DNA from 4 places in the Pradoshia sp. Z6_59 genome. Region 4 is predicted to be linked to each of the others. Evidence: predicted binding sites of a transcription regulator. Region 4 holds the regulator's gene; each other region holds the start of a gene.
The links. Region 4 encodes Rex, which represses fermentation and respiration genes when NADH is low (regulators of the CRP and FNR family bind a similar motif). Its sites were predicted from a motif close to TTGTGAAATATTTCACAA; they were not measured.
Positions count from the first base shown of each region.

Region 1 (7,542 bases), on a different contig from region 4:
GTTCCACCTAAAGCTCTCGATAAGGATTTATTATTTTTCTTCGCATATAAATCCCAAATTGCGCCTTCAAGAGCTGATTTAGCCATTGGATTTTTGCGAACAGGAGAAAAAAGATGCTGAAGCTCATCCGGATGATAGATTGGCTGCTGGATGAGTTTGGGGATTAAAAAATCTTTCATAATATGTGCAGCTGTTTGGAGTGTTTCCTCCGTATACCAAGGTTCTCGGAAGGCAACACACTCACCCCACCCAACGATTCCATCGCTATCAACCATTTCAATAATAATCATTTCTCTATCTTTCAAGCTTCCAAAGCTTGTAGTAAAGGAATTCTTTAGTTCCATTGAAATATAGTGGAGAGTAATCTCTTTAATATTGATAGAAATATCCATTGTACCCGCTCCTTTAATTGTAAGAATACCGTACCATATCTGATTAGCCGCGGCAAAATTGAGAACATGGTAAATAACATTTAACTGAATATTCAACCAAATACTGCTATAATTTTAGAAAAAGATAGAAAAAGTGGGGGAGAAGGTATGGGTCATTGGAATACAAAGGAAGGGATTTTGGAATTATTATATCGCCTTGTAAAAGTGCCAAGTGTAACGGGCACAAGGGGTGAGCTGCGTATGGAGGATGAAATTTCTGCGATCCTTAAGGAAATGCCTTATTTTCAAAAGTACCCCAATCAAATATACAGAAAAGAAATTACAGGAGATCTATTAAATCGAAAAGCAGTTGCTGCTTTTTATCAAGGGAGTAAAACGAGTAAAAAAACAATTATACTTTTAAGTCATTATGATGTAGTAGGGGTTGAAGATTACGGACGCCTTGCACCGCTCGCTTTTTCACCATTGGAATGTACAAGTGCAATGGCAGAGGAAAACCTTTCAGATGATGCCGAGCAGGATTTGAAGTCTGGGGAGTGGATCTTTGGAAGAGGAATTATGGATATGAAAGCCGGACTTGCTATTCAGATGGCCTTACTATCAGAAGCTGCCGAACATGGCGATTTGAAGCATAACCTATTATTTTTAGCAACACCGGATGAAGAGAGATATTCGGCCGGAATGTTTGCGGGAGTTGAGTTGATTAAAGGAATCAGGGACCAATACCAACTTGATTTGGAAGTGGCCATTTGCTCGGAGCCGAGTTTTGGTGCATATCCAGGAGACCGAACAAAATATTTTTATACAGGATCTGTGGGTAAGTTGCTGCCCTTAATTTTTTGTGTCGGAACTGAAACACATGTGGGCGAACCGCTCGAAGGTATGAATGCCGCCTGGATGGCAGGTGTAATAGCGGAAAGACTGGAGTTATCCTTAGCCTTTTTAGAACATGAACGCGGGGAACAGAATCCTTTGCCTACGATATTAAAATTAATGGATTTAAAAGAAGCGTATAATGTCCAAACGCCAACTGCAGCATATGTACTTGCAAACATCCTTACATTAAAGCAAAATCCGGAAGAAGTCATAAACAAGCTGAAAGATATTGGTGAAGAAAGCAGCCAGTATATAGAAGGACGGCTATCAAATATTTATGATTTACTTGGGTATGGAGGACATGGTTCAAGAAAGTCAATCCTTAAGCCAAGGGTATACACGTATCAAGAGTTATTTGATAAGGGCTGTAGAGAATTTGGCCATGTGTTTGTTAAAGAAATAAACGCAAAGATTGCATTGCTTGAACAGGACGCAGGCATGAACATGGCCAAATTAACAGCTGAAATTGCAGATGTAGTGGCATCTTTTTTCAAATCAGAGGCTCCTTTCTATATGATTATGCTCGCTCCACCTTATTATCCGCACGTTTATTTGGAAGATGATGAAAGGGATCAGAAAGCAAAAGGACTAGTAGAGCAATGCGTTAGGACCGCTAAAGAGAAATTTAATGAAGAAATAAAGATCATGTCATATTTTCCAGGCCTTTCTGATGTAAGTTATTGCCGTTTGCGCGATCGTGATTTAGTGATGCCGGTATTAGAAAATGAAATGCCTCTATATGGGAGTGGTTATAATCTTCCGCTTTCTATTATTGGGGAATTGGATATACCAGCCGTAAATATCGGTCCATATGGTAAGGATGCGCACAAACGTACAGAAAGGCTGCATATTCCATTTTCCACTGAGGTTGTTCCCAAATTGCTTAAGCAAGTGGTCTATGGCTACCAATAATGATGTTCTTTTTGTACTATATTGCCTCAACTTACCTGCGATAATTCTCGCCTTTCTGCAGAAAATGATAATAAGGGAAGGAGGTAGAATTATGGCAAGAGGTAAAGGTTTTAATCATAAACGTAAAAGTCATCCTGGGAATTTTCCTCATCATGCTGAAACGGGCGGAAATCAGGAGCAACATACAAACCATGAACAATATATTGTGACGAAGGAAGCCTTTAAAAATAGATCAGACGTGCATAAATGACAGAATTGTTATATAATGGTATTTATAAAAGGCATCTGTATTTAAGAACAGATGCCTTTTATAGTACAGTTTGTCTTTTTGTGTGGATTTTACTATAACAGTTCCACTAGCTTTCCGAGGGTTCTAAAGTTAGAATTATTCGAAAATAGTTAGAAAAGATTGATTTAACAATAATGTTTTCGATTTCACTGGATTGTCATAATTTACATGTTCACTTTTTCACATATAACGTGTATTATAGGTCTATAGATAGCTGTTATATAAATTTAAAAGTTGAACATCTAGAAGCTAGAAAAATATTCCTGAATGTAATATTAGGAGGTAAAATAAAATGGCAATGGTTATGGATAAAGTAAATACTCAAGATCCATGGAGAGGCTTTGCTGGCGGAGACTGGCAGAAAGAAGTTAATACACGTGACTTCATCATGAAAAACATCACTCCATACACTGGAAATGATGAATTTTTAGAAGGTCCAACTGAAGCAACAAAAGAATTATGGAAACAAGTAATGGAGCTTACTAAGCAAGAACGTGAAGCAGGCGGCGTACTTGATCTTGATTCTACAATCGTTTCAACTATCACTTCCCATGGTCCTGGATATTTAAATAAAGATTTAGAAACTATCGTTGGTTTCCAAACTGATAAACCATTTAAACGCTCCCTACAACCATTCGGTGGTATCCGTATGGCAGTAGCTGCAGCAGAATCATACGGATTCACAGTTGATGAAGAAGTTCAAAAAATCTTCACTGACTACCGTAAAACACACAACCAAGGTGTATTCGATGCTTACACTGATGAAATGAAACTTGCTCGTAAAGCTGGTATCATCACTGGTCTTCCAGATGCATACGGACGTGGACGTATCATCGGTGACTACCGTCGTGTTGCATTATACGGTGTAGACTTCTTGATTGCTGAACGTAAGAAAGATTTGAAAAACTACGGTTTAAGAACAATGTCTGAAGAAGTTATTCGTCAACGTGAAGAATTAAGCGAACAAATTCGTGCGTTAGGTGAATTGAAACAACTAGCTGAAATTTACGGATACGATATCTCTAAACCAGCTACAAACGCAAAAGAAGCGGTACAATGGCTATACTTTGCATACCTAGCTGCAATCAAGGAACAAAACGGTGCGGCAATGTCTCTTGGACGTACTTCTTCTTTCCTTGATATTTATTTCGAGCGTGACCTTCGTGAAGGCACATTAACAGAACAAGAAGCACAAGAGATCATCGACCACTTTGTTATGAAGCTTCGTCTTGTAAAATTTGCTCGTACACCTGATTACAACCAATTGTTCAGTGGAGACCCTACTTGGGTAACAGAATCAATCGGTGGTATGGCATTAGATGGAAGAACTCTTGTAACGAAAAACTCTTTCCGTTTCTTGCACACATTATCAAACCTTGGACCAGCTCCAGAACCAAACTTGACTGTACTATGGTCTACGAAGTTCCCAGAAGGGTTCAAACGTTTCTGTGCAAAAATGTCTATCCAAACAAGTGCGATTCAGTACGAAAATGATGACATCATGATCAGAGAATACGGCGATGACTACGGAATTGCATGCTGTGTATCCGCAATGCGTATCGGTAAACAAATGCAATTCTTCGGAGCTCGTGCGAACCTTGCAAAAGCATTGCTTTATGCAATCAACGGCGGTGTGGATGAAAAACTTAAAATTCAAGTTGGACCGAACTTCAAAGCAATTACTTCTGACGTGTTAGACTTTGATGAAGTTATGGCTAACTTCGATAGCACAATGGAATGGCTTGCAGAGCTATACATCAATACATTGAATGTAATCCACTACATGCACGATAAGTATAGCTATGAGCGTATTGAAATGGCATTACATGATGTTGAAATCCTTCGCACAATGGCAGCGGGAATTGCTGGATTGTCTGTAGTAGCTGACGCATTAAGTGCGATTAAATATGCACAAGTTAAACCAATCCGTGATGAAAACGGTGTGGCAGTTGACTTTGAAATCATCGGTGATTTCCCTAAATACGGAAACAATGATGATCGCGTAGACAGCATGGCTGTTGAGCTTGTTCGTAACTTTATGACTAAATTGAAAAAGCATAAAACATACCGTAGCTCTGTGCACACACAATCCATTCTTACAATTACTTCTAACGTAGTATATGGTAAGAAAACTGGTAACACTCCAGATGGACGTCGCGCTGGCGAACCATTCGCACCAGGTGCGAACCCAATGCACGGACGTGATACAAAAGGTGCTCTAGCTTCTCTATCTTCTGTATCTAAGCTTCCATACGATTGCTCTTTAGACGGTATTTCTAACACATTCTCTATGGTGCCAAAAGCACTTGGACGTGAAGAAGAACAACGCGAAGCGAACCTTGCAGCAATCTTAGATGGTTATGCTTCTAAAGAAGGCCATCACTTAAATATCAACGTATTTAACCGTGATACATTGTTGGCTGCTATGGAACATCCAGAAGAGTATCCGCAATTAACAATCCGTGTATCTGGATACGCTGTTAACTTCATCAAGTTGACTCGTGAGCAACAAATTGACGTTATCAACCGTACGTTCCACGAAACTATGTAATATAGAAGTACTTGTTACTAGGAGGTCTCCCTGTATTAGCAGGGAGACTAACTTTTAACTTCCCATTGGATATTTTTAGAAAAGAAAGGATGGGATCTCATGACAACATATGGAAATATACATTCCGTTGAAACATGCGGCACAGTAGATGGCCCGGGGATCCGCTACATTGTCTTTACGCAAGGGTGTTTGTTGCGCTGCCAATATTGCCATAATGCCGATACGTGGTCAATTGGAACAGGCAAGCAAATGAGTCCAGAAGAAATTGTTAAAGATATTGAATTATATAAACCATTCATGGATGCATCAGGCGGTGGAGTTACCGTCAGTGGTGGAGAACCGCTATTGCAAATTCCTTTTATTATAGAACTGTTTAAATTATGTAAGGAAAGAGGAATTCACACGACCATTGATTCCTCGGCCGGCTGTTTTTCGAGATCACCAGAATTTTTAGAGCAATTCGATGAACTGCTTGAATATACAGACTTGATCCTACTGGATATTAAACACATAGATAGCAAACGCCATATTAAGCTAACTGGTAAACCGAATGAACATATTTTGGATTGCGCCCGTTATCTTTCTGACAAAGGACAACCGGTTTGGATCAGACACGTACTAGTTCCAACCGTTAATGATCAGGATGAATACTTGGAGAGAATGGGTCAATTCTTAGGAACACTTAATAATATTGAAAAGGTAGAAATCTTACCATATCATCAATTAGGTGTTTATAAATGGGAAACTCTTGGCTACAAATATCCACTGGCGGGAATCCAATCTCCTAGTGATGAACAAGTAGAGCATGCCTACAAAATGCTAACCAAGTATATGAAAAAGCCAGCTTAAAAAAGAGCATGGAAGAATAAGTTAAATAATTAAAGGCCAAACAATAGGTGTTACGCTTAAAAAAATAGTAGGATAAACCTCATGAAGGTTTATATCCTACTATTTTTTTGTTATAAATGAAAGATAAAGGTAAATTTCAAAGGAGGGGTACAAGTGCTAATCAATTGGAAAGCAGAAGATAAAAGATGGATAATTGGTCAAATTCAACAATATTTTCAAAAAGAGCGTGATGAAGAGATTGGAGAACTGGCTGCAGAGAATATTTTGGAGTTTTTCACAGAAACGTTAGGACCTCATTTTTACAATGCTGGAGTGAGGGATGCTGGGAAACATGCTGAAGCATATGCTGCACGTTTGGAAGAAGACTTATACGCATTAATGCGACCAATAAAAAAATAGATTTTAGTAAACCTTCCTGAAAAGAGAAGAAGAGTTTAGCATTTATATTGAAATATCTCCAAGTGATATGCTGACTGGTTAAAATAGAATGCCAGTACAACTAGTATGTAAAGGTTTACACTTATTACAAATGGGTATAAAATAAGCAAAATAAAAAGGCGAAGGATGTCCGCCTGTAAAATAGAATTTATAATCTTTTAGCTCCTACATAACGTTTCTTCCAATAAGATGAGCTTAGTGAATCTGTTTTTACACCTTTAGAAACAGAGTGAATGACTTTATTACTTCCAATGTAGATCGCTACATGGGAGACCCCTTTTCCGGAAGTATTAAAGAAAACTAAATCTCCTTTTTTTAACTTAGATTTAGCAATCTTTTTCCCCTGTTTATACATACTGGTTGAGGTCCTTGGAAGTTTCTTTCCTGCTGCTTTTTTGAAGGTATACCCCACAAAACCAGAGCAATCAAATCCTTTAGGTGTTGTTCCGCCGTATCGATAAGGCGTTCCTACATATTTTTTCCCGGTTGATACAACTTTGTTGGCTTTACTAGTCGACATAGCAGCTGAGGCTTTAGATTCAAATGGTCCAAATGGCACAAGCGTGGATGACAGAAAAATAGCAAGAGCAATAATTATTTTTTTCATAGTGACCCCCGAAATGTTTTTTGGCAGCATTGTTAAATCTTACCGCCTTTTCTCTACTTTACTACTATAACTAAAATACTAGTTTCTATGGTTACAGCATTATTGAATTTGATTTACAAAAATATTACAGAAAATTGGTTACTTCGACATATTTGTTAAAAAGAAACAAATTATATTCCTGGATGGTTATTGATAGATGGGAAAAAATATGTCATTTTCCTAAGAAATGCTGTTGCTTGGTATATAAATGTACATTCCAATCTTTAATCGTTCAAAAAAAGTGATGTTTTCATCACTTTTTTTATGTCTTTTTACCTAAAATTGATTTTCAAATCTTTTTAAAAGCTTAATAGTGTTAAGGAATTTATTGAAATGTCGATACTAGAAGAGATAAAAGAATAGTAGAAAACGGGTGAATTATATGGACAAGTCTTCAATCATAGGGATTATGTTGGCCTTCGTTTCAGTAGGTGTTGGAATGGTGCTTAAAGGTGTTGATATCGCAGTTCTTGTCAATCCAGCTGCTATATTAATCATTTTTTTAGGAACGGCTGCGGCTGTATTAGTTGCTTTTCCAGTTAATGAATTGATTAAGCTTCCTAAGCTATTTGCCATCCTTTTTTCAGAA
Region 1 is NZ_JBZCPP010000030.1:6,732-14,273, forward strand. It holds gene menC (o-succinylbenzoate synthase) at 1-386, opposite strand, end outside; gene AC4D4B_RS18905 (M20/M25/M40 family metallo-hydrolase) at 540-2,180, shown strand; gene AC4D4B_RS18910 (hypothetical protein) at 2,272-2,430, shown strand; gene pflB (formate C-acetyltransferase) at 2,762-5,020, shown strand; gene pflA (pyruvate formate-lyase-activating protein) at 5,120-5,869, shown strand; gene AC4D4B_RS18925 (DUF2164 domain-containing protein) at 6,023-6,268, shown strand; gene AC4D4B_RS18930 (C40 family peptidase) at 6,456-6,914, opposite strand; gene motA (flagellar motor stator protein MotA) at 7,336-7,542, shown strand, end outside.
Region 1: the regulator Rex is predicted to act here: its motif matches at 2,638-2,655, upstream of pflB (formate C-acetyltransferase).

Region 2 (7,542 bases), on a different contig from region 4:
TTGGCTATCCTGGTATTGCACCTCTTTTTTGAGCGCGAATGGACCGTTCATGACACGATTGAAGAAGGGGATAAAATCGTTGCATGCTATAGCGGATATAGCATTTATAAAGGCGGATTACTGGATATTCCTTCTGAAAATCAACAGGTTAAAGAAACGGGTATCATCATATTTCGAATCGAGAATGGTAAAATTGCCGAACAATGGTGTGAAATGAGTGATTTACAGCTTATTCAGCAGTTAGGAGTTAAATTTGCTACAAACTAAATTATGTAGAGCTATTCTTTTAAGAATTTCCACTGAATGGCTCTTTTAATCCATTTTTTCCGATTTGTTCCATATAAAAAAAAACAGCGGATTTTAACCGCATCCACTGTAATATAGTAATATTTTGGTAGTAGAATTTAATAATCAATTAGATGAATTAACACTTCTGATTCTTTTTTGTAAAAAATATTGATGATGTCCTTCTGGATGATTTTCAATCACTCCAAATACGGAAAATCCGTTTTTCTTATAGAAGTCTGGCGCTTGAAAGCTGAATGTATCCAACATCAGAAGTGTACATCCTTTTTCTATTGCATAGTTTTCAACTCTTGCCAGAAGCTCTTTCCCTACTCCTTTTTGTCGCAATTGATCGTCAATCCACAGGAAATCAATCTGCATTCTTCCCCAGCTGTAATGAGCTGCGATTCCGCCCTGTATATGATTGTGGTCGTCCTTTACCACATAGGTGACTTTCCCATAAGCTGTATTATTATGCTCCGGCAGTTTTTGGCGATTAAAATCAATTAAATGTTCCCGGATAAACACTTGATCTCCTTCGGTGCCGAGCTCTATTTTAATCACTCAAACAACCTCTCCTTCTTAATCAACGAGTTCTTTATACATTAGTATATCGTCCACATACTGACCATTCAGAAAAAATTCTCCCTTTAATACCCCTTGCTCAATATAGCCATTCCTCTTATAGAAAGAAATAGCTGGTGTATTTGTGGACAATACTCTTAAAGAAATTTTTCGAATCCCACGCTTCTTCCCCTCTTCATCTAAAAACTGCAGTAATTTACTGCCTATACTCTTTCCCTGAAAGTCAGGATGGACACCAATCGCCATTTCCCATACATGACAATTGCTCTCCAGTGGAGTAGGATATTTAACAGACATATAGCCCGCAACTCTCCCGTCCTCAATTGCGACAAACATGCTTCCCGGCGGAAAATGCTGAGCATAATCGGCTACTGATTCCCAAACAATCGGCATCGGTGTATTTGTATAATTCCAAATTAAATTTTCAAGTTCTATTAATTGTTCGTAGTCCTCAATTCTTGATGAACGTATGACCATTTAATCTAATCCCCTTTTCAACCATCTATCCTATATTTTACTCTTTAAACGCTTAAATGATCTATCAAAGTCAAAAAGCATTGCCACCCTCTAAGGAATGACAATGCCATGAAAAGGATGTTATCCTCTCTATTTCGTTAATTCTAGGAATTCATTTACATCAGCAATTGCAAGATCCACACCAGCCTGCCAGAAATCTGGTTTCGTTAGGTCTACACCTAAATGTTTCATCGCAAGCTCCTCTGTTGTCATAGCAGCTGTATCCTGCAATAATGCAATATATTTCTTTTCAAATGACTTACCTTCTTTTAAAGATAAGTGATAAATCCCTAAGCTAAACAAATATCCAAACGTGTACGGGAAATTATAAAATGGCACTTCTGCAATATAGAAATGCAATTTACTTGCCCAGAAGGTTGGATGATATTCACTCAGAGAATTTTGATATGCCTCTTTTTGTGCAGTTGCCATCATTTCGTTTAAGCGCTCAACGGAAACCAATCCATTTTTGCGTTCTGTATAATAATTTTTTTCAAAAATAAAACGGGCATGAATGTTCATGAACATAGCAATCGCATTTAGTATTTTGTTATCGAGCAATGTGATTTTTTCTGCATCAGATACAGCAGCACGGACACTGGCATCAGAGCAAATTTGTTCAGCAAATGTAGACGCTGTTTCAGCGACATTCATCGCGTAATCTGTATTAAAGAATGGCTTATCATTTAATACATGGCTGTGGAAAGCATGGCCCAGTTCATGAGCAAGCGTTGCCACACCGCTTGGTGAGCCTGAATAGGTCATAAAGATACGTGATTCATTTGTTTCAGGAAAGCTTGTACAGAATCCTCCAGGACGCTTGCCAGGACGGTCCTCTGCTTCAATCCACGCCTTTTCAAATGCTTCCTGGGCAAATTTAGGCAATTCATCACCGAATTTCGCAAAATTATCGATGATAAACTTTGCTCCCTCATCAAATGTGTAATGCATCGGTTCCGTTGTTACGATCGGTGCATCAACATCTACCCAGCTCAATTTCTCTTTACCTAAAAGCTTTGCCTTACGGTTAAGAAACTCTACAAAAGGCTGCTTATTTTTTGCAATGACATCCCACATTACATCCAATGTTTCTTTCTTCATTCGGTTATACTGCAAGGGCTCTTTCATAAAATCTTCAACACCATGCATTTTATAATTAGCCAAACGGAAGCCGCCTAAATGATTTATCGTGTCAGCAAACAAAGGGGCTTTTTCTCCCCAGGCTTTTTCCCATTTCTTGAAAATTTCCGCTCGGACTTCTGGATTAGGATCGTCGTGCATCTTATTAAAAGCTTGGCCAGCTGATAAATGAACAGTCTCGCCATCTTCATTTGTATAAGGAATCTCAATCATTTTTACAAGTGAATCGTAATGGGTACTCCACCCGACATATCCATCTACGCGCAATGCATTAATGAGTGCTTCTTCAGCTTCCGATAATTGTTCCTTACCATGTTCCCTTTGCTCATTAATATAGAAAGCTATTTCACTGATTTCTGGTTGTTCGATGATTTCTTGCCAGACAGCATCATTTATTTGGACAAGTTTAATTGTAAATCCTGTAAAAACTGTTTCGAATTCACTTATTAATGTGTATACTTCTCCATTTAATTGATCCGCCTTTGTATCATGGACATTTTGGGCAGTAGCACATTCAAGAAATGCCGATACCTGATAGATTGCTTTTTGCAGTACCTCTGTTTGTTTTAATATAGAAACAATCTCTTTGGTACCGCTAACGTCTGAAGGAGCCTGCCAAGCTTTTACTGCCCCTTTGTATGTATTTAACAGCTCTTTGATTTCAGCTAATTTTGATAGTAATTCAGGTGACTCAGAGCCATTTGGAAATATGTTATCCAAATTCCATGTTAGAGAGTAATTCATTCAAAAACCTCCTGTCTTTTCACAATTTTCAGTATACAACTTTTATTACCAGTTGGATATATATTTTCCTCAATAATAGTACTGTCTCCCATATGCTATCTACTCATCCTCTTGAACCTCTTGATTGGTTACCCTTTTTAATATATAAAGTAAAACTTTTTATCTATCCAATATTTTTCCGTATAATGAGAGTTAATACAGCACGAAGAAAATAAGGAGACAGGTTATGGGATATTTTCAATCAGAGGAGACTTATCAATTATTAAATGCAGTAGGAGAAAATATTTTTATTTGTGATGATCAATTAACCATCATATTTATCAATCGTTACGCTGACAAATTAATTCAATGTCTAAGTCCTTTTACCGGTTTATCAAGTAAGGAAGAATATATCGGGAGAAACATAGCAGAATTTGATCAAGGGGGGAACTGCAAGAGGACAATACTCGAAAACGATTCCTTCCCCAATACCATCAGAATTATATTTTTCAATAAATACACAGCTAAGATTGCAATAAGTCCCTTTACATTCAACAATGGTTTAACAGGTTATATGCTCACTTGGAAGGATGTAACCGATTATGAAGAAGAAATACATAAAGGACATTCGATGATGGAAGAAATGTATGCTCCTATCATCAAAACAATTCTGGATGATGTACTTTTAATGCCCATTACTGGATTTTTGTCTGAAGATCGTCTTCATAAGATCAAAGAGAAGGCTTTATATGAAAGCTCTGATAAACAGGCTTCCTATATGGTGATTGATTTTACTAGCGTAACTTCACTGGATGACGAATATATTGTGGCAGAGCTGGAGGTCATCTCTCAATCCCTTGCTTTATTGGGTACAAAAGCTATATATACAGGCCTGTCCACTACTCTTGTCCGCCAAATCGTAAACCAGGGAACAAAAATAAAGAATGAAACATTTGCTACGTTTAATCAGGCTATGAATCATATCTGCAAAATAAAAGGCTACAAGTTGGTAAAATATTAATCTTGATCTTCCTCTTCAGCTTGATTTATTAAAATCAAGCTGTTCTTTTTGTCAACTGATTTGCAAACGAATGACAATTCGTTTCCGCAGCTTTTGTGACAATATTGTTTCATAAATTTGAATTAATTATAGTAATTTTAGTTTAGTTATAGATATTTGCAAATTATAGGACTATTATATCTAATATAAACAAGGTCATTGTAAATTTAACTAATTATTAATATATACATAGGGATAACCTACTAAACAATTTAAACTATTTAAGCCAACTCTTCATTCACGCAAAAATAATTAGTTACTTTTATAATAGAGGTGACAGCACTTTATAAATGGTTTTTTTTCGTCTGTTTTGTGAATGAATGAACAATGCATAAGAATTGAAAGGTGTGAACAGTTAAATGGAAGTATTGGATCTCGCTAGGTTTCAGTATGCAGCAACTACTATTTATCACTTCTTCTTTGTACCACTATCCATTGGATTGGTATTTTTAGTTGCTATTATGGAAACATTGTATTTTTTTAAGAAAAAAGAAATTTATTTGGACATGGCAAAGTTTTGGGGAAATATCTTTCTCATATCATTTGCTGTCGGAGTAGTTACAGGAATTATCCAAGAATTCCAGTTTGGAATGAACTGGTCAGAATACTCCCGCTTTGTCGGAGATGTATTTGGTGTTCCATTGGCTATTGAAGCCTTACTGGCTTTCTTTTTAGAATCCACATTCATTGGTGTATGGATGTTTGGACGTGACCGATTGCCAAGATGGGTTCACTTACTATCCATATGGCTTGTATCGATTGGTACAATTTTTTCTGCCTTGTTTATTCTCGCTGCGAATTCTTTTATGCAGGAACCCGTTGGGATTGCAGTGGAGAATGGAAAAGCAGTACTAAAAGATTTCGGGGCTTTTATCACAAATCCTCAGCTGCTTGTTGAATTTCCTCATACTGTCTTTGGAGCTTTTGCTACTGGAGCATTCGTAGTCGGGGGTATCAGCGCATTTAAAATACTGAAAAAACAAAACATAGAGATCTTTAAGAAATCATTTACAATTGCAATGATTGTAGCAATGATTTCAGGACTGGGAATCGCCTTTACTGGTCACTGGCAGGCACAGCATTTAATGTCCTCACAGCCTATGAAAATGGCAGCGAGTGAGGGTCTATGGGAAGATAGCGGTGACCCGGCTAGCTGGTCGCTAATCGCTAATATTGATGAAGAAAATCGTGAAAACAAATGGTCTGTTGAAATCCCTTATGCCTTAAGTATCTTAGCCTATAACAGTTTTGAGGGATCTGTAGAGGGAATGAATACACTCCAGGAGAAATACACGGAGCTTTATGGTGAGGGAGATTATATTCCACCCGTTGAAGCTGTATATTGGAGCTTCCGCATTATGGTAATTGCCGGGGTAATAATAATGGGATTAGCAGCATTGGGGCTGTTATTCTTAAAGAAAAATATCCTAGTGAATCAATCACTCTATTTAAAAGCTATGGTTGGCGCAATTGCCCTTCCATTTATGGCCAATACAGCAGGTTGGATTATGACTGAAATCGGTCGTCAGCCTTGGACAGTCTTTGGTTTATATACGACAGCACAATCTGTTTCTCCAAATGTAACAGCAGGAGAGCTTTTAACATCAATCATTGTATTTTTAGGAGCCTATACCATTCTTGCTTTCGTATTAATCACTCTGATTGTGAAAGAAATCAAAAAGGGTCCATATCATACAAACGATACAAAACCAGATGTAGATTTATTTGACAAGGAGGCCTTTGGAGCATGAGTTTAAATGAGTTATGGTTTATCCTTGTAGCAGTATTATTTGTTGGTTTCTTTGTTTTAGAAGGATTTGACTTTGGTGTTGGAATGTCAACTCGTTTTCTCGCACGTAATCAAAAAGAGCGGAATCAGTTGGTTTCTACCATCGGGCCTTTCTGGGATGCAAATGAAGTATGGTTGATTACTGCAGGCGGTGCTATTTTTGCGGCATTCCCTGAATGGTACGCAACCATGTTCAGTGGGTACTATCTACCATTTGTTTTATTCCTGTTGGCCTTAATTGTACGAGGAGTTGCTTTTGAATTCAGACATAAAGTCCATGAAAAGTGGATCAGTTTCTGGGATTGGATGATATTTGTCGGCAGTATCATTCCTGCATTTGTGCTGGGTGTACTATTCACCAGCCTTGTACGCGGTATGCCAATTGATGCATCTAAAAATATGTATGCAGGCTTTGGAGATTATTTTGATCTCTACTCAATTGTTGGCGGAATTGCGATGATTGTGTTATGCCTTGTGCATGGTTTAACATTCATCGGCATTCGGACAGAGGGACAGATTCGTGATCGTGCACGTTCTTTAGTATCAAAAATATATTTAATTCTATTAGCAGGTCTGATAGTTTTCGCTGTACTAACCTATACAATGACTGACTTATTTGAAGTACGGCCGCTCGCTACACCATTATTCCTGGTCGGTGCAGTAGTAACAACCGTATTAGGTTATGTATTCTCAGCAAAGAAAAGGGAAGCTTTAGCCTTCACTATGACGGCTTTAACTATGCTATTTACTGTTACGATGTTATTTGTTGGTCTGTTCCCAAGAGTAATGGTCAGTTCAATTAGTTCCGAATATAACTTAACTATTTTGAATGCTTCCAGTGGACCATATACCCTTAAGGTGATGACCATCGTAGCATTAATATTACTTCCCTTCGTTCTTGGCTATCAAATATGGAGCTATTATGTATTCAGAAAGCGTATTTCTGATAAGGAACCGGTGAGTCATTAATGATAAACAAAGAGATTTTATCTATAAAAGGAATAAAGAGCACCATGACATTCCTATTCGTGATTTCTTTAGTACAGGGGATTGCCATTATTATTCAGGCCATCTACCTTGCTGAAGGAATTACAAACTTATTTAATGGGGAAAAGCTGTCTGAACAGCTTATCCCCTTCCTTTTATTCGTATTAGCTTTTTTGGGGCGCCACCTTTTGACTTTTATTCGTGATAAATGGATGGATCGCTTTGCCTCCGAATCAGGTACAGCGATGCGAAAAGAATTATTGAAGAAATTATTTGAATTGGGCCCGCGATTCACCCAATCCGAAGGAACAGGCAGCTTAGTAACGATGGCTTTGGAAGGTGTTTCCCAGGTTGAAACGTATTTAAAGTTATTCTTGCCCAAGATGATGAGTATGTTCCTGATTCCTCTGTTAATTGTAGGGTTTATGCTGACACTTGATTTGACTTCTGCGGGAAT
Region 2 is NZ_JBZCPP010000012.1:5,650-13,191, reverse strand. It holds gene AC4D4B_RS13050 (ester cyclase) at 16-267, shown strand; gene AC4D4B_RS13045 (GNAT family N-acetyltransferase) at 412-849, opposite strand; gene AC4D4B_RS13040 (GNAT family N-acetyltransferase) at 868-1,347, opposite strand; gene AC4D4B_RS13035 (M3 family oligoendopeptidase) at 1,477-3,270, opposite strand; gene AC4D4B_RS13030 (STAS domain-containing protein) at 3,497-4,270, shown strand; gene AC4D4B_RS13025 (cytochrome ubiquinol oxidase subunit I) at 4,669-6,060, shown strand; gene cydB (cytochrome d ubiquinol oxidase subunit II) at 6,057-7,067, shown strand; gene cydD (thiol reductant ABC exporter subunit CydD) at 7,070-7,542, shown strand, end outside.
Region 2: the regulator Rex is predicted to act here: its motif matches at 4,620-4,637, upstream of AC4D4B_RS13025 (cytochrome ubiquinol oxidase subunit I).

Region 3 (7,542 bases), on a different contig from region 4:
TGAAAAAGAAATGGATGAATATCGAAAAAATAAAATAGGCTTTATTTTTCAAAGCTTTAATCTGATTCCGCATTTGTCTGTCCTCGATAATGTCACGATTGCGATGACTTTATCGAATGTAGGGAAAGAGGAACGCATTAAAAGAGCGGAGGAAATTCTAACTCAGGTTGGTTTGAAAAATCATATTTATAAAAAGCCAAATCAATTATCCGGCGGTCAAAAGCAAAGGGTTGCGATTGCGCGTGCATTAATTAATGATCCTGAAATCATCATTGCCGATGAACCAACCGGAGCACTTGATTCTGAAACAACGGAACAAGTATTGGCGATCATAAAAGATATTGCTAAGCAAGGTAAGCTGGTTATTATGGTTACTCACTCTGAGCGAGTAGCGAACCATTCCTCAAGGGTAATCCAAATTGCAGATGGGGAAATTATCCGTGATGACAGAGGAGAACCTCTAGAACAAATGGAACCTCAATCCAATCAAGTGGAAAAGAAGGTTGGTGAAAACCTTAGCTTTGTGGCGGCCGTGAAACTTGCATTTCTGAATATGAAAGAGAAGCTTGGTAGAAATGTTTGGGTTTCATTAGGAGCAAGCATAGGAATCATGAGTGTCATCTTTTTCCTTTCATTAGGAAATGGTGTGAAGACCTATATGAATGACTCTATGAACAGTATGGTGAATCCGCTTGTCGTAGAAGTAAATATGCCTTCTGAGGAACAAGAACTACCAACAAATGTAGATGAAAATCAGGCCATGATGCTATCGATGATGGGTGAACAAACACCATTTGAGGAAAAGGATATAGAGAAATTATCCAAAATCGAGAACGTCTCTTCAGTAGAAAAAGGTTTCAATCTAATATCATTTGGTTCCAACGCAGTTAAATATGAGGATAAAAAGGTTGATTTAATGATGATTTCAACCGTCTCCTCTAATTTAACCGAAACGAGTATTAAAGAAGGCTCTTTACCTGGAAAACAAGAAATTCTTCTTGCGGAAGGTACCGCTGAAAAATTAGGTGGAGATATGATCGGTAAAGATGTTAACGTAACGCTAATGCTTAATGAAGAATTATATGAAAAAACCTATAAAGTTAGCGGGATTATATCGTTAGGCAGTCAATTTGCGGCAATGGATTTAATCTATGTCAATTATGATGACCTTGTACTGCTTGCCAAGGATAACGGTCAGACACTAGAACCGACAAGTATCTATTTAGTGGCAGATAATGAAGAGTTTACGGAAGATATAAAAGCAAAAATCAAGGATATGGGCTACAGTGGTTCATCCCAGGAAACAATGACAGCCATGATGAACGAAATGCTGGATGTTTTGACATATGTCTTAACAGGGATTTCAGGAATTTCACTATTTGTTTCAGCAATCATGATTTTGGTTGTTCTCCATATTAGTGTTGTTGAGCGTACAAAGGAAATCGGGGTTCTAAAAGCGATCGGTGCAAGACGCAGGGATATTAGAAGAATTTTTGTGTCTGAAGCATTCCTGATTGGACTATCCAGTGGAATCATCGGTGTTCTGGCTGCCTCTTTATTAACAGTTGTGGCTAACAGCCTTTCAACAAAATTGATTGATTTTGAAATTGTACAAATAACCCCAGCATATATTGCTTTCGGTGTTGCTGCCAGTATCATTATCAGCATGCTTTCAGGACTTATGCCTGCCAATAAAGCAGCTAAATTGGATCCGGTCGACTCTTTACGCAGAGAGTAGGATAGTATATGCCAAGTCAAACATTTGTGAATTTACCAGCGGAAAAGCGTATCAGGATTATTCAGGCTGCTAAGGAGGAATTCAGCCAATATTCCTTCTATGATGCATCTATTAATCGAATTATTAAAGAAGCGCAAATTCCTCGGGGAAGCTTCTATCGTTACTTTGAAAATAAAGAAGATCTGTTTCTGTATTTATTAAATGAGTATAAAAGTGATCTCCATAATCAGATCAACAGCAAGATTAACGATCGGGTAAGCCTCTTTTCACTTCACTTTATGCTATTTGATTATATTACTAAGAAAGCGATGGATCCTGCTCATTCCAAGTTTTTGGTCAATGTGTATACGCGGACGGATATTAAGCTGGCTGAACATTTAATGAGCTTTACGGATGTGCGTGAAATGGAAGAGCAACACGAGAAGTTGCTGAATCTAGTTACTGACACTCATTTACTAAAGGTTGAAAATAAAGAGGAATTATTTCAAGTTATTGCGATTTTGAGAACTATTACATTCAATCAAATTATCCTGGCGTTAAATGATCTTTCGACTGTGAGTCAAAAAAGAAAAGACATGGAGCGTCAATTTCACTTTGTTAAATATGGTGTACTGAAATAAACAAAGTAAAAGCCTTGAACTTGTGTTCTGAACAGGTTCAAGGCTTTTTATTATAGTCAGGTAGCTTCCACTTAATCTGCAAATATGAATATTGTCTTTAATAATGAAGGCTGTTGATCTGCCGGGTACGATTTTAATGCTAGTTTGGCAACGAATTTCTCGGAAATCCCTGATGCTTGACAGAATTTCTCCATCGAAGCAGTCCTAAAGCAGTAATGATGCTTTTATTTCTCCATATAAATTCTCTTTTGCCCCCATGTTTTACCTCATATTTAATTATGCCTTTATCATACATTGGAAAATTAAACGTAAAGATATATTCATTAAATTCTATAATTTTGCATATAGAATTTGTAAATGCAAATATAGAAGTTATTCCGTTTTAATAGTCAATTGCTCATATGGAAGTATCCTTTCGGCAATACATGAGAGGAACTAAGTTTTTACGAATATAAGTCAATATCTCCATTTTAAAAGAAATGGAAACTCTGGGAGGAGTGAATATGCTAGCCAAAGGCGGTAAATATATTGAAGTGGATCACGGTGTGGAGCTGTTTGTTCAGGATGTTGGATCAGGGGAACCGATCATTTTTATTCCAGGCTGGACTTTTACAACAGAAGTATTTTCAAAACAAGTTGAGTATTTTTCAAAAACCAACCGTGTCATTGTAATTGACCCAAGAAGTCATGGACGGTCAACAACCGCCTTGCACGGAAATGAATATATCACTCATGGTGCAGACTTGGCCATAATTCTAGAGAAATTGGAGTTGAAGGCTGTTACACTGGCAGGATGGTCATTCGGCTGTCTGACAATCTGGGAGTATATAAGACAATTTGGAATGGACAATAGCAAAGCGTTTATCTTTGTGGATATGTCCCCAAAACCATTATCGACGGACCATATAAGCGACTGGGTTGAAGGCTCATTGGATGATATAGGGCTGGCCTATAATACTTATTTACGCAATCCGGAAGGGCAAAGGTTATTTATAACTGATTATGCAAATCAGGTGATGGTACAGAGAAAGCTTACAGATGAAGAGTTGAATTGGATAGTAGAGCAATCTTTGAAAACCCCCTATTATATAGCCGCCAACTTATTCGCTTCTGGAATGTTTTCGGATTATCGTGAGGAAGCAAGGCTCACGAGTGGATCGCGGCCGACCTTGACGATTGTGGCAGAGCATTGGGCAGATACAGCCAGGGTGTTTACACAAAAGGTATCTCCTAAATCTAAAGTAGAAGTTCTTGGTGGCCATTTAATGTTTTGGGAATATAGTGCTAAATTTAATCAAGTAATAGAAGAATTTTTAAGAAATAAGTAGAAAGAGTATAGCGGATCGCAATCTTTTCTTATTATTCGACTTTTCCCCATGTATTAGAAAATAGATTGCTAGCAGAGAATCGAGGTGGTTGAAGCGGTATGAAGCCAAAAAAACTCCTGTCTGCTTTTTGGCGGACAGGAGTTTTTATTGTATTAATTAACGATGCTGAATAAGCCTTTAATATGTGACAGATAACGGATATTACTAGCTTCTTTCATCATTGTAGCCGGTAAGCCTTTTAATGGTGTTGAGTTCCCGCCAATAATGGCTACGCCATCTTTACGTCCAAGACTGGCTAATGTTCCTGAGTTTACTGGAGCAAATACTTCAGGAAGAGTGCCCTTTATGGCTGCTGCAATATTATAACCAATCAATTCGCCCATTTGCCAAGCCATTTGTGCAGTTGGAGGGTATGGTCTTGCTCCTGGAGCAGGGAAGACAACTGCACTGTCACCAGCAATGTAAACATCAGGATGTGAAGTAGATTGCAGATATTCATTAACAGTAGCACGGTTACGATCTACAGCTAAACCGGACTCACCAACAACAGGAAGGCCTTGTACGCCGCCAGTCCATACAAATGTATTGGAGATAATTTGTTGGCCATCTTTTAACTCGATTACATTTCCGTTTACACCTGTGACAGGAAGTCCAGTCAAGAATTGAACTCCGCGATTCTCTAAGCTTGTCATAGAACGCTCAATTAAATGATCAGGAAGCATAGGTAAAATTTTTGGACCTGCTTCAACTAGGATAAATTTCAGCTCAGAAGGATCAACCATGTATTTTTTAGCTACTTTAGGAGTTGTATCTGCAATTTCTCCAACTAATTCAACACCGGTTAGTCCACCGCCGCCGATAACAATGGTTGCATCTGCTGGATTTTTAGTTTGTGCATATTCTTTAATTCGATCTTCGATATGCTTGTTAATTTTATTAGCATCCTCTGCTGATTTTAAGACCATACTATTTTCTTCAAGACCAGGGATGCCAAAATAAGCAGTTTGGCTGCCTAATCCAACGACTAATTTATCATAGGTTAAGATTTTTCCGCTTGAAAGGGTTACCTTTCTTTCATCTGCTGATATAGATTCAACTTTAGAGATGATTAGATTAATATCTTTTCCTTTAAACAAACGATCTAACGGCATAGCAATTCTGCCTTCGCTAATATTGCCTGCTGCCAAGCGATGCAGTTCAGTAATAATTTGATGTGTCGGATATTGGTTAACAACTGTAATAGTAGCTTCTTCAGGAGTTAAATGCTGACGTGCTGATAATGCTGAAAGAAGACCGCCATACCCTGCTCCTAAAATAACAATTTCTTGTGCCATGATATGTTCCACCCTTGTTTGTAATATTTTTAATCCAGTATATTTCGAAAATCATATAATAAGTGCTTTTTGTATAAATGAATAAGCTTTTATTTGGAACGTTCGTTGCTTACTTGAAGATAAGCGCTGGCAAAACGAAGAACCTTTTGGATTTGAGGATCTTTTAGCATTTTCATCAAACCGAATACACTGATCACTTCTTTGCTTTGTTCAGCTCTTTCTTTTGCTTCCATAGCATTGACAGCTATATGTTTGGCTGTTTTCGTAACAGGCTCTGCAAATTCCTTCGCTGTACTGGCAAAATCATTTACTAATACTTTATCAGTAGCGACGGATTGAGCGAATTCATATGATTTGTTCAATGCTGTTACAACTTCAGTTAATTGTGGTAATTGATTTAATAGAGTAACTAATGATTCCTGAACTTCTGGTTTTGATAATTGTTTTAACAATTCTTCTTGTGAAGCAACCGGAGAGGCTTGTGTCTCTGATTGTTGTTTCATTGTGTCTGACATAGCAAATACCCCATTTCTGTTTGTTATAGCGAAAAATTAAATTAGTTATATTTATATAACCATAAATCCTCTACTTTAAGCATACTCCTTGTGTATAAATTCACAAAACTTTTTGCTCAAAAAAAAGCGCTTTCATAGTAAAAAGAATGCTATTTACACTATATTGATAGTAAAATACTTCATTCATCAATAGTTACCGTTGTAATTTTTGATTTATAAATAATGAAAACAGGAGGATTTTGAGGATGATAAATATGTGTAAATCTAAAATAATTTATGGGTAGAGAGTGTGTTTAGGGCATTTTATGATAGTGAAATAATGAAAGGAATAAAAAAATAGACCCTCCGTGGAGAGTCTATTTACTGTTTATTCTTGTTCGCCGATAATCGTTTCGGCAATGTTTTTAGCATGATCACCGATGCGTTCAAGATTACTTAAAATATCAACGTAAACAAGGCTTGCTTGCGCAGAACAGGATCCATTATTTAAACGGATGACATGTTGCTTTCTTAATTGGCGCTCCATCTTATCGATTTTACGTTCCAATTCAAGCACCTTATATGCACTTTCTTTATCTTGATTCTCTATTGCCACCATCGCTTCTTTGACCGCTTCTATAGTTAGTGTGAACATTTCAGACATGCCTTCTGTAGCCTCATCTGTAAATGTTGCTTTATTTGTATTTTTATACTCTGCAAATTCCAGAATATTTTCGAAATGGTCACCAATGCGTTCGATATCTGTAATGGTATGCATTAGAATATTATGTTCGTCAGATTCGTTAGCAGACAGTGAACTTGTAGAGACTTTAACGAGATAATCTGTTATTTTGTGATCCAAGTTATTGAGAGCTTCCTCAATTTGATTACCTGTATTTAATGAAGCAGTTTCATTCGTTAACAGGTAGTTATACGTTTCTTCCAATCCTTTAATAGCAAACTCGCCCATTCGCAAAGTTTCCTTTTTCGCCTGTCCAAGTGCAATAGAAGGAGATTGGTCGATGATTCTCTCATCTAAATGCTCCGGTTTATACTCAATCACAGTATCCTTTCCTGGAATGAGTTTAGTAACGATCCACGCATATGCACCTATGAATGGAATCATGATCAGTGTGTTTGTAATGTTGAATGTTCCATGTGCAAAGGCGATGGTCATTTCCGGATTTAGTCCAAGTGTTTTTTGGAACCAACTAATAAGAGCCGTAAATGGAACGAGCAGAATCATAAAAATGATAGTACCGAACACATTGAAGAGTATGTGTACACAAGCAGCACGTCTGGCTGCAACCGATGCACCAATGGATGCAAGCAGGGCCGTAATGGTTGTACCGATATTATCTCCGAATAGTACCGGCAGAGCACCTTGCAGATCAACAAGTCCTTCACCAAATAATCCCTGAAGGATACCGATTGTAGCGCTGGAACTTTGTACTAATAATGTAAAGACTGTTCCTACCAAAACACCAAGAATAGAATAATCACTTAAGCTTACTGTTAAATCATGAAACCATTCGAAGGAGCGAAGCGGCTTCATTCCACTGCTCATAAGCTCTAAGCCGAAGAATAAAAATCCGAACCCGAATAGAATTTGACCGAAGTTGTGGATCTTTTGGTTTTTAAAGAAGAATAATAGCACTGCACCGACAAAGATAATTGGCAATGCATATTCACCGACATCAATACCGATAATGAAGGCCGTGATGGTTGTACCGATATTTGCCCCCATAATAACACCGATTGCCTGGCGAAGTTTCATAAAACCGGCACTTACTAATCCAACTGTAATAACCGTTGTACCTGAACTACTTTGTATTAAAACAGTAACCAGGATACCGACCAAAATCCCCATAATAGGATTGGTTGTATATTTATCCAATAGATCTCTTAGGCGGTCACCTGCAGATTTTTGGAGTCCATCTCCCATAAATTTAATACCGAATAGGAAGATACCCAATCCGCCGAGAAACTCAAATAGCATTTCTTGAATACTTATATCCACTATTTACA
Region 3 is NZ_JBZCPP010000019.1:58,880-66,421, forward strand. It holds gene AC4D4B_RS16260 (ABC transporter ATP-binding protein/permease) at 1-1,738, shown strand, start outside; gene AC4D4B_RS16265 (TetR/AcrR family transcriptional regulator) at 1,747-2,358, shown strand; gene AC4D4B_RS16270 (alpha/beta fold hydrolase) at 2,862-3,686, shown strand; gene AC4D4B_RS16275 (NAD(P)/FAD-dependent oxidoreductase) at 3,839-5,020, opposite strand; gene AC4D4B_RS16280 (DUF1641 domain-containing protein) at 5,110-5,535, opposite strand; gene AC4D4B_RS16285 (Na/Pi cotransporter family protein) at 5,903-7,534, opposite strand.
Region 3: the regulator Rex is predicted to act here: its motif matches at 5,624-5,641, upstream of AC4D4B_RS16280 (DUF1641 domain-containing protein).

Region 4 (7,542 bases):
ATATAAGAGCAAAGGTAGTAATACAAAGGCAAATAGAAAGTATGATAATTGCAGCAACACTTGTTTTCAACTTTTTGCCTGTCTGTTGATTATTTTGCATATGGCTCGCTCTCCTATTTTTTGTGTTTTTTCGGAAGGAGTTTTAATATCAGCAGTGAACCTGTTATAAAACTAAGCGCTAATGCTACATTTGAATAACCTAGCTTACCAGGTGCACGAACTAAATTAGCTTTTTCATCTACCCACCATCTAAAATCAGCTTTCAATTCCTTACTGTCCATATACTCATTCCCAACCGAAGTATCAAGATAGGTGGAAATTTCGTAATACAATTCTTCCGTTTTTGCAGTATCTGATTTTTCCAACGTATATGTTTCTAATTCACCCATATCTCTCATTAGTCCGTCATAGAGAACATCTCCACTATTAAGAAGAACAACTTTTAGCTTCAATACTTCTAATAATTTTTCTGGTTTGTTATGTATATCTACCAAAAATTTAATTCTACCGGAGTTTTTATATGACACCTTAAGACAGAAATTCTTTACTTCTAAATCACCAGGCAACATATTGGTTACCTTAAAAGGCTCATTGTCTGTGAACTGTCCTTTATGGAGTGAAATAACGGTTGATGTAGGTTTACTACTATCACTGTCGCTATCGCTATCGTTAGAACCATTGTTAGAGCTATCGTTAGAGCCACCGTTAGTGCCACCGTTAGTGCCATCGTTAGTGCCACCGTTAGTGCCACCGTTAGTGCCACCGTTAGTGCCACCGTTAGTGCCACCGTTAGTGCCACCGTTAGTGCCATTACTTTCTATAGTAATATGGTCTTCGTTCGAAGAGTTGCTGTTATCTGTTCCAGTATTATTTTCCGTATTCTCTGTTTGATTGTTTGTATTACCGCCATCTTCAGTGATAATATAATTTTCAGGCACACTGACAGATGTCGATTCTTTCGATGCAAAATGCTTATATATCCCTATTCCTATTAGAGCAACAAGGCTTATGCATAGTAGGATCAATAAGATGGTAATTATCTTTTTGTATTTTTTATCACGTTCCACTCTACCTTCCTCCTTGTTCCTTTTTTCATTAGAAATAAAAAATGCATTCCACTTTTAAAGGAATACACATTAAAATGACAGTTATTTCTTTTTCCAAAAGGGTACCCTTTAATTTTGTACAGTCCATTTTTCAATTAATTTACCAGGTATTTAATGCTAGCTCGTATGTTACTTGCTATCTCCATAAAAAGCCTATTTTTTATATATTATTAATTGTAAAAGATTTATATTTTCTCCAATATATCTTCCTCTCGGAAAAATCTATCTTTTCAGGAGTTTCTTTATCTTTTATTATTATATCAACATAATTTTTTATAGCAATAAAATTTTTAAAAAACCAAACTTAACATTTTTGTATGAATTTTTTATCTCCTGTTAATCTTTAAAATACACGATTCCCTTTAACCTTCTCATCATCCACACCTCCAAAAAAAAGGTGATTTCTCTTCTGTTATTTACTATATTAAAAAAGTTTTAGAGATCTATATTCTTAAGTCTTCCAAACTTTTAACAAGCAATATAAAAAACAACTATACAAATGTTAGTTGGTTTCTTTTAAATATATATCGAGATAGCGTTATTTTAATTCCAAGACAGTTATATATGGAAAAACATAGGTACTGGTGGTGTAATTCCTAAAAGAAGAATTCATTTTTACCAAACTATTTAAAGAAATAAAAAGAGGCTTCTCATAAATTAATGAGAAGCCTCTAATCGGGCGAGAAATGTTAGCATCTCTCTTTTCCCCTATTCAAAATCCTTATATATCAAGGGTTTGGGGCTGATTACATCATGCCGCCCATTCCGCCCATGCCACCCATGTCAGGCATTCCGCCGCCTGCACCAGCTGGTTCTGGCTTGTCAGCAACAACTGCTTCAGTAGTTAAGAACATAGCTGCAACAGATGCTGCGTTTTGAAGTGCAGAACGAGTTACTTTAGTAGGGTCCACGATACCGGATTCGATCATGTTTACCCATTGGCCATTAGCTGCATTGAAGCCAATGCCGATTTCTTCTTTTTTAAGACGTTCTACAACTACAGAACCTTCAAGACCTGCGTTGTGAGCGATTTGGCGAACTGGCTCTTCAAGAGCACGAAGTACGATGTTTACACCAGTTTGTGCATCACCTTCAAGTTCAATAGCAGCCACTTTATTGTACACACTTACAAGTGCAGTACCACCACCTGCTACGATACCTTCTTCAACAGCAGCACGAGTGGAGTTTAGAGCATCTTCAATGCGAAGTTTGCGCTCTTTCAATTCTGTTTCAGTTGCTGCACCTACTTTGATAACGGCTACGCCGCCAGCAAGTTTAGCAAGACGCTCTTGTAATTTTTCTTTATCAAATTCAGAAGTAGTTTCTTCTAATTGGGAACGAATTTGGTTAATACGTGCACCGATTTCGCTAGTTTCTCCTGCACCTTCAACGATTGTAGTTGTTTCTTTTGTAACAACAACTTTCGCAGCGCGTCCAAGAGAAGTTAATGTAGCAGATTTAAGGTCACGGCCTAATTCTTCAGTGATTACTTCACCGCCAGTTAATGCAGCGATGTCTTCAAGCATAGCTTTACGACGGTCACCGAATCCAGGAGCTTTAACAGCTACTGCATTGAATGTTCCGCGAAGTTTGTTCACAACTAGAGTTGCTTGTGCTTCACCTTCAACATCCTCAGCGATTAGCAATAAAGGTTTACCTTGTTGAACAACTTGTTCAAGGACAGGAAGTACTTCCTGGATGTTAGAGATTTTCTTATCTGTGATCAAGATGTATGGATTTTCTAATACAGCTTCCATTTTATCGGAATCTGTTACCATGTATGGAGAAGAATATCCACGGTCGAATTGCATACCTTCTACTACATCTAGTTCAGTTGTGAATCCTTTGGATTCTTCGATTGTGATAACTCCGTCGTTACCAACGCGTTCCATTGCTTCAGCAATTAGAGCGCCAACTTCTTCGTCAGCAGAAGAAATCGCAGCAACTTGTGCAATCGATTCTTTGCCTTCGATTGGTTTGGAGATTGCTTGTAATTCTTCAATTGCAACAGCAACAGCTTTTTCAATCCCTTTACGTACGCCCATTGGGTTAGCTCCAGCTGTTACGTTTTTCAATCCTTCACGAATCATAGCTTGCGCTAGAACTGTTGCAGTAGTTGTACCGTCACCAGCAATTTCATTTGTTTTGCTTGCTACTTCTGCAACTAATTTAGCACCCATGTTTTCAAACGCATCTTCAAGCTCGATTTCTTTTGCGATTGTTACACCATCGTTTGTGATAAGTGGGGAACCGAATTTCTTTTCAAGAACAACGTTACGTCCTTTTGGTCCAAGTGTAACTTTTACTGTATCAGCTAATGCGTCTACCCCACGCAACATAGCGCGGCGAGCTTCTTCACTAAATTTAATATCTTTTGCCATACGTAAATTACCTCCTCGAATTTTTTGTTATGTCTTATTTTTTAATCGACATTTTCGTTAAGCAATAACGGCCAAAATGTCGCTTTCACGTAAAATTAAGTATTCTTTACCTTCGTATTTAATTTCTGTACCTGAGTATTTAGAGAAGATAATATGATCGCCTTCAGATACTTCCAATCCTACTCGCTCACCATTCTCAAGGACACGGCCTGTTCCTACCGCTACAATTTTGCCTTCAGATGGTTTTTCTTTGGCAGTGTCTGGTAACACGATGCCGCTTGCAGTTTTTTCCTCTTGTGCGACAAGTTCAATCACAACGCGATCTCCTAGTGGCTTTAACAAGTAAAACTACCTCCTTAAAGTTATCTCCATTTTTATTAGCACTCATCATCGTTGAGTGCTAACACAATTTATAGTTTAAATAAAGACACACTGATTTGCAAGTAATATAAGTTAAAATTTTTAAATTTTATCACCATTTATTTATCTTACCCAAATAAGGTCTAAATATCCTTTTAATTTCAGTTTGGTAGATGAAGAGAAGGAAAATGTTTTGCAATTGTAACTATGAGGTAAAAACGGTTAAAATTAAAGATATACGCAATCTAATATCTATATAAAAGATTAAGGGAGTTTTTCTATTTGAAAAAATATTACTGGTCAATTCTCATTACCTATATTGCCATGCAATTTTCTTCTATTCTTGGTATCCCAATTATGCTAGTTTTCTTATCGAATATGGATATCCCCACGGAACGAATAGAAGTATTGGCCGCAGGGTATTGGATTGTTATAAGTTTCATTTTGGCTTCAATCATTACTCTATTCCTTTTGAGACATGAAAAAAACAATAGAAGCTTAAGCGATCAGGCAAGTGTGGGAGCTTCTATCAGCTGGGCAATTGGCGGAGTATTTCTTGCCTTGTTTTCACAATCTGTTGCTGGTAATGTCGAACGAATTATTGGTATTCCTACCGGGTCTGAAAATACGCAGAATATATTGGGTCTCATAGAAGCAGTACCGCTTGTTATGGTAGTCAGTTCTGTACTTGGGCCATTTTTAGAAGAGATTGTCTTTAGGAAAATTATCTTTGGTTCATTACACAAGCGATTGAATTTTTTCCTGAGCGCGTTAATTAGTTCACTAATTTTTGCTGTTGCTCACATGGAATTTGTACATATCCTGCTTTATACAGCAATGGGATTCACATTTGCTTATTTATATGTTAAAACAAAGAGAATCCTAGTTCCTATTTTTGCCCATATTACTATGAATACACTAGTTGTAATCGTACAATCGCTTTATAAAGATGATATATTAAAACATATGGAAGAGCTTAATAAAGTTCAAAGCTTTATCGGAGGTTTGTTATGAGACGTTCACCGTTGTATATGGCAACAACTTACTTAATTTTAGGTGCTATTTTTATCTTTTTCGCTGTTCAAAATGTATCACGCAGCGGTTGGGATTTCTTTACCTATTTCCTGATCATACTGGCTACACTTGATGTTGGTTCAGGAATCCGCTTGATGATGATTCATAAACAAATTAAGAAAATGAAAAATGAAAAACCAAAAGAATAAGAAAAAAAATCTCGGAGGGAAATCCTTCGAGATTTTTTATTCTGTTTCTTCCGTATTTCCAGATGGATAATGTTTAAGAAAATATACTAATGATTGCAATTCGACTGCAAGGTCAATATGATGGACACGAATACTGTCCGGCACATTCAGACGGGCCGGCGTAAAGTTTAAAATAGCCTTAATGTTCGCAGCCACTAAACGATCTGTAATAGATTGGGCAACCTGTGATGGAACTGTTAAAATGGCTACACTAATATCTTGCTTTTCAAGTTTTTTCTCCAGTTCATCCATATGATAGAGCGGAACATCCCCTATAAGGGTTCCTACTTTTTCAGGGGAAACATCAAACGCCATTTCAATCTTTGTATTATTATTTTTCATAAAATTATAATTTAAGAAAGCTGTACCAAGATTACCGACTCCAATTAGAGCTACCTTTGTAATCTCATCTTGATCGAGAGTCTTCCTAAAGAAGGATAATAGATAATTAACATTGTAACCATACCCTTTTTTACCTAAAGCTCCAAAGTATGAGAAATCTCTTCGTATAGTAGCTGAATCTACTTTAACAGCTTCACTTAGCTCTGCGGAGGAAACTCGTAGTTTTCCTGACGCGTGTAGATTTTGTATAAAACGATAATATAATGGAAGTCGTTTGGCTGTAGCCTGCGGTATTTTAGTATTTTCCTGCAAAATTAATTCCCTTCTCCCTATTCTTTCTTAGTCAATCGTTACTCCATATATCAAAACTGCCTTTGACAATCTGGACTGGTTTTACCCCCAGTTTTTCAATAAAAAATTGTTTCCTAATAACCATTGATTTGTACATAACATATTCGGTTAATAAAGCAGCTTAAACAGCTGTTGGTGCTTACTCTCGTTTTTACCGATTGCACGAATAATTAATCTATTCATATTTTCAGCTTTTTTCCATATAAAATCAATATCTAATCCTTACACTGCCAGAGTACCACATAGAAATTATATCAGAAGTTTTCTTTGCTGCCATAATTCCAACTTCCGGAGCTATGTGCAATATGCCGTTTTTATCGATAATTCGTTACATATCGTTAATTTTATATTCAAGCATAATACTAAGACTATGCAATAGAAGTTCTGTTTGTTTCCAGTTTACTTCTACGATATCAATCATATGGGATCCTCCCTTGGTTAATAAAGTACGTAAATTTACCGAAACTTTATTCTCCTATTCCTATTCTATAATATTTCTATCATTTTTGGTAATTTTTGTGTGAGTATTCACAAATTTTCTATTAAGTTGCAGTGCTTATCAAGAGTAGGCTACACTTAAGGTATGTACTTCTTGAGGTGAGAATATGATTATTTTACAAGTTAATAATGTTTCTAAATATTATGGAGCTGAAGCAATTTTATCTACTATTAAGCTCGAAGTTCAAACGAAAGACCGTATTGCACTTGTTGGCAGAAACGGTGCAGGTAAATCTACCCTCCTTAAGATTATTGCCGGTCACCTTTCACATGACAGTGGGGAGATCTATAAGCCAAAAGATGTTTCGATTGGATATTTGGCTCAAAATACCGGTCTTCAATCCGACCGCTCTATTTGGGATGAAATGATCTCTGTTTTTGAAGGCTTACAAAAACAAGAAGATGAATTGAGATTATTGGAAAAATCTATGGCTGATCCTTCTGTCTACAATGATGAACAAAAATATAACCGGGTATTAAAAGATTACGATCGCCTCCAGGAGCAATTTAAAAATTCTGGCGGTTACCAAATGGAAGCAGATGTACGTTCTGTTTTACACGGTCTGCGTTTCTCGGATTATGATTATACTACATCTATTAATTCCTTAAGCGGCGGCCAAAAAACCAGGCTTGCACTAGGTAAATTATTATTAACGAAACCTGATTTACTGATTCTGGACGAGCCGACCAACCATCTTGATATCGATACATTGAGCTGGCTCGAAGGCTACCTTCAATCATATCCTGGAGCTATCCTAATTGTTTCCCATGATCGTTATTTCCTTGATAAGGTTGTCAATCAAGTAATGGAGCTTTCCCGAACATCAATTAAGAAATATACAGGGAATTACAGCAAATACTTAGAGCAAAAGGCAGAGGAATACGAACGTAATGCAAAGCTTTATGAAAAACAGCAGGATGAGATTGCAAAATTAAAGGATTTTGTCCAAAGAAACATGGCCAGAGCATCTACAACTAAACGAGCCCAGAGCCGGCAAAAGGCCCTGCAGCGTATGGAAGTGATGGATCGGCCCTTGGGCGATGAAAAATCAGCCAATTTTACCTTTGAGATTGAAAAGCAAAGTGGTAATGAAGTTCTTCAGGCAAATGATTTGTCTATTGGATATGATGCACCTGTTGCCAGCCACTTGAACTTCAGAATTACGAGAGGAGAAAGCATTGCACTGATTGGTCCTAATGGAGTAGGGAAATCTACTTTATTAAAAACATTGATTGACAGAA
Region 4 is NZ_JBZCPP010000017.1:67,202-74,743, forward strand. It holds gene AC4D4B_RS15535 (hypothetical protein) at 1-100, opposite strand, end outside; gene AC4D4B_RS15540 (hypothetical protein) at 114-1,067, opposite strand; gene groL (chaperonin GroEL) at 1,853-3,487, opposite strand; gene groES (co-chaperone GroES) at 3,545-3,829, opposite strand; gene AC4D4B_RS15555 (CPBP family intramembrane glutamic endopeptidase) at 4,130-4,861, shown strand; gene AC4D4B_RS15560 (YdiK family protein) at 4,858-5,070, shown strand; gene AC4D4B_RS15565 (redox-sensing transcriptional repressor Rex) at 5,107-5,766, opposite strand; gene AC4D4B_RS15570 (ABC-F family ATP-binding cassette domain-containing protein) at 6,408-7,542, shown strand, end outside.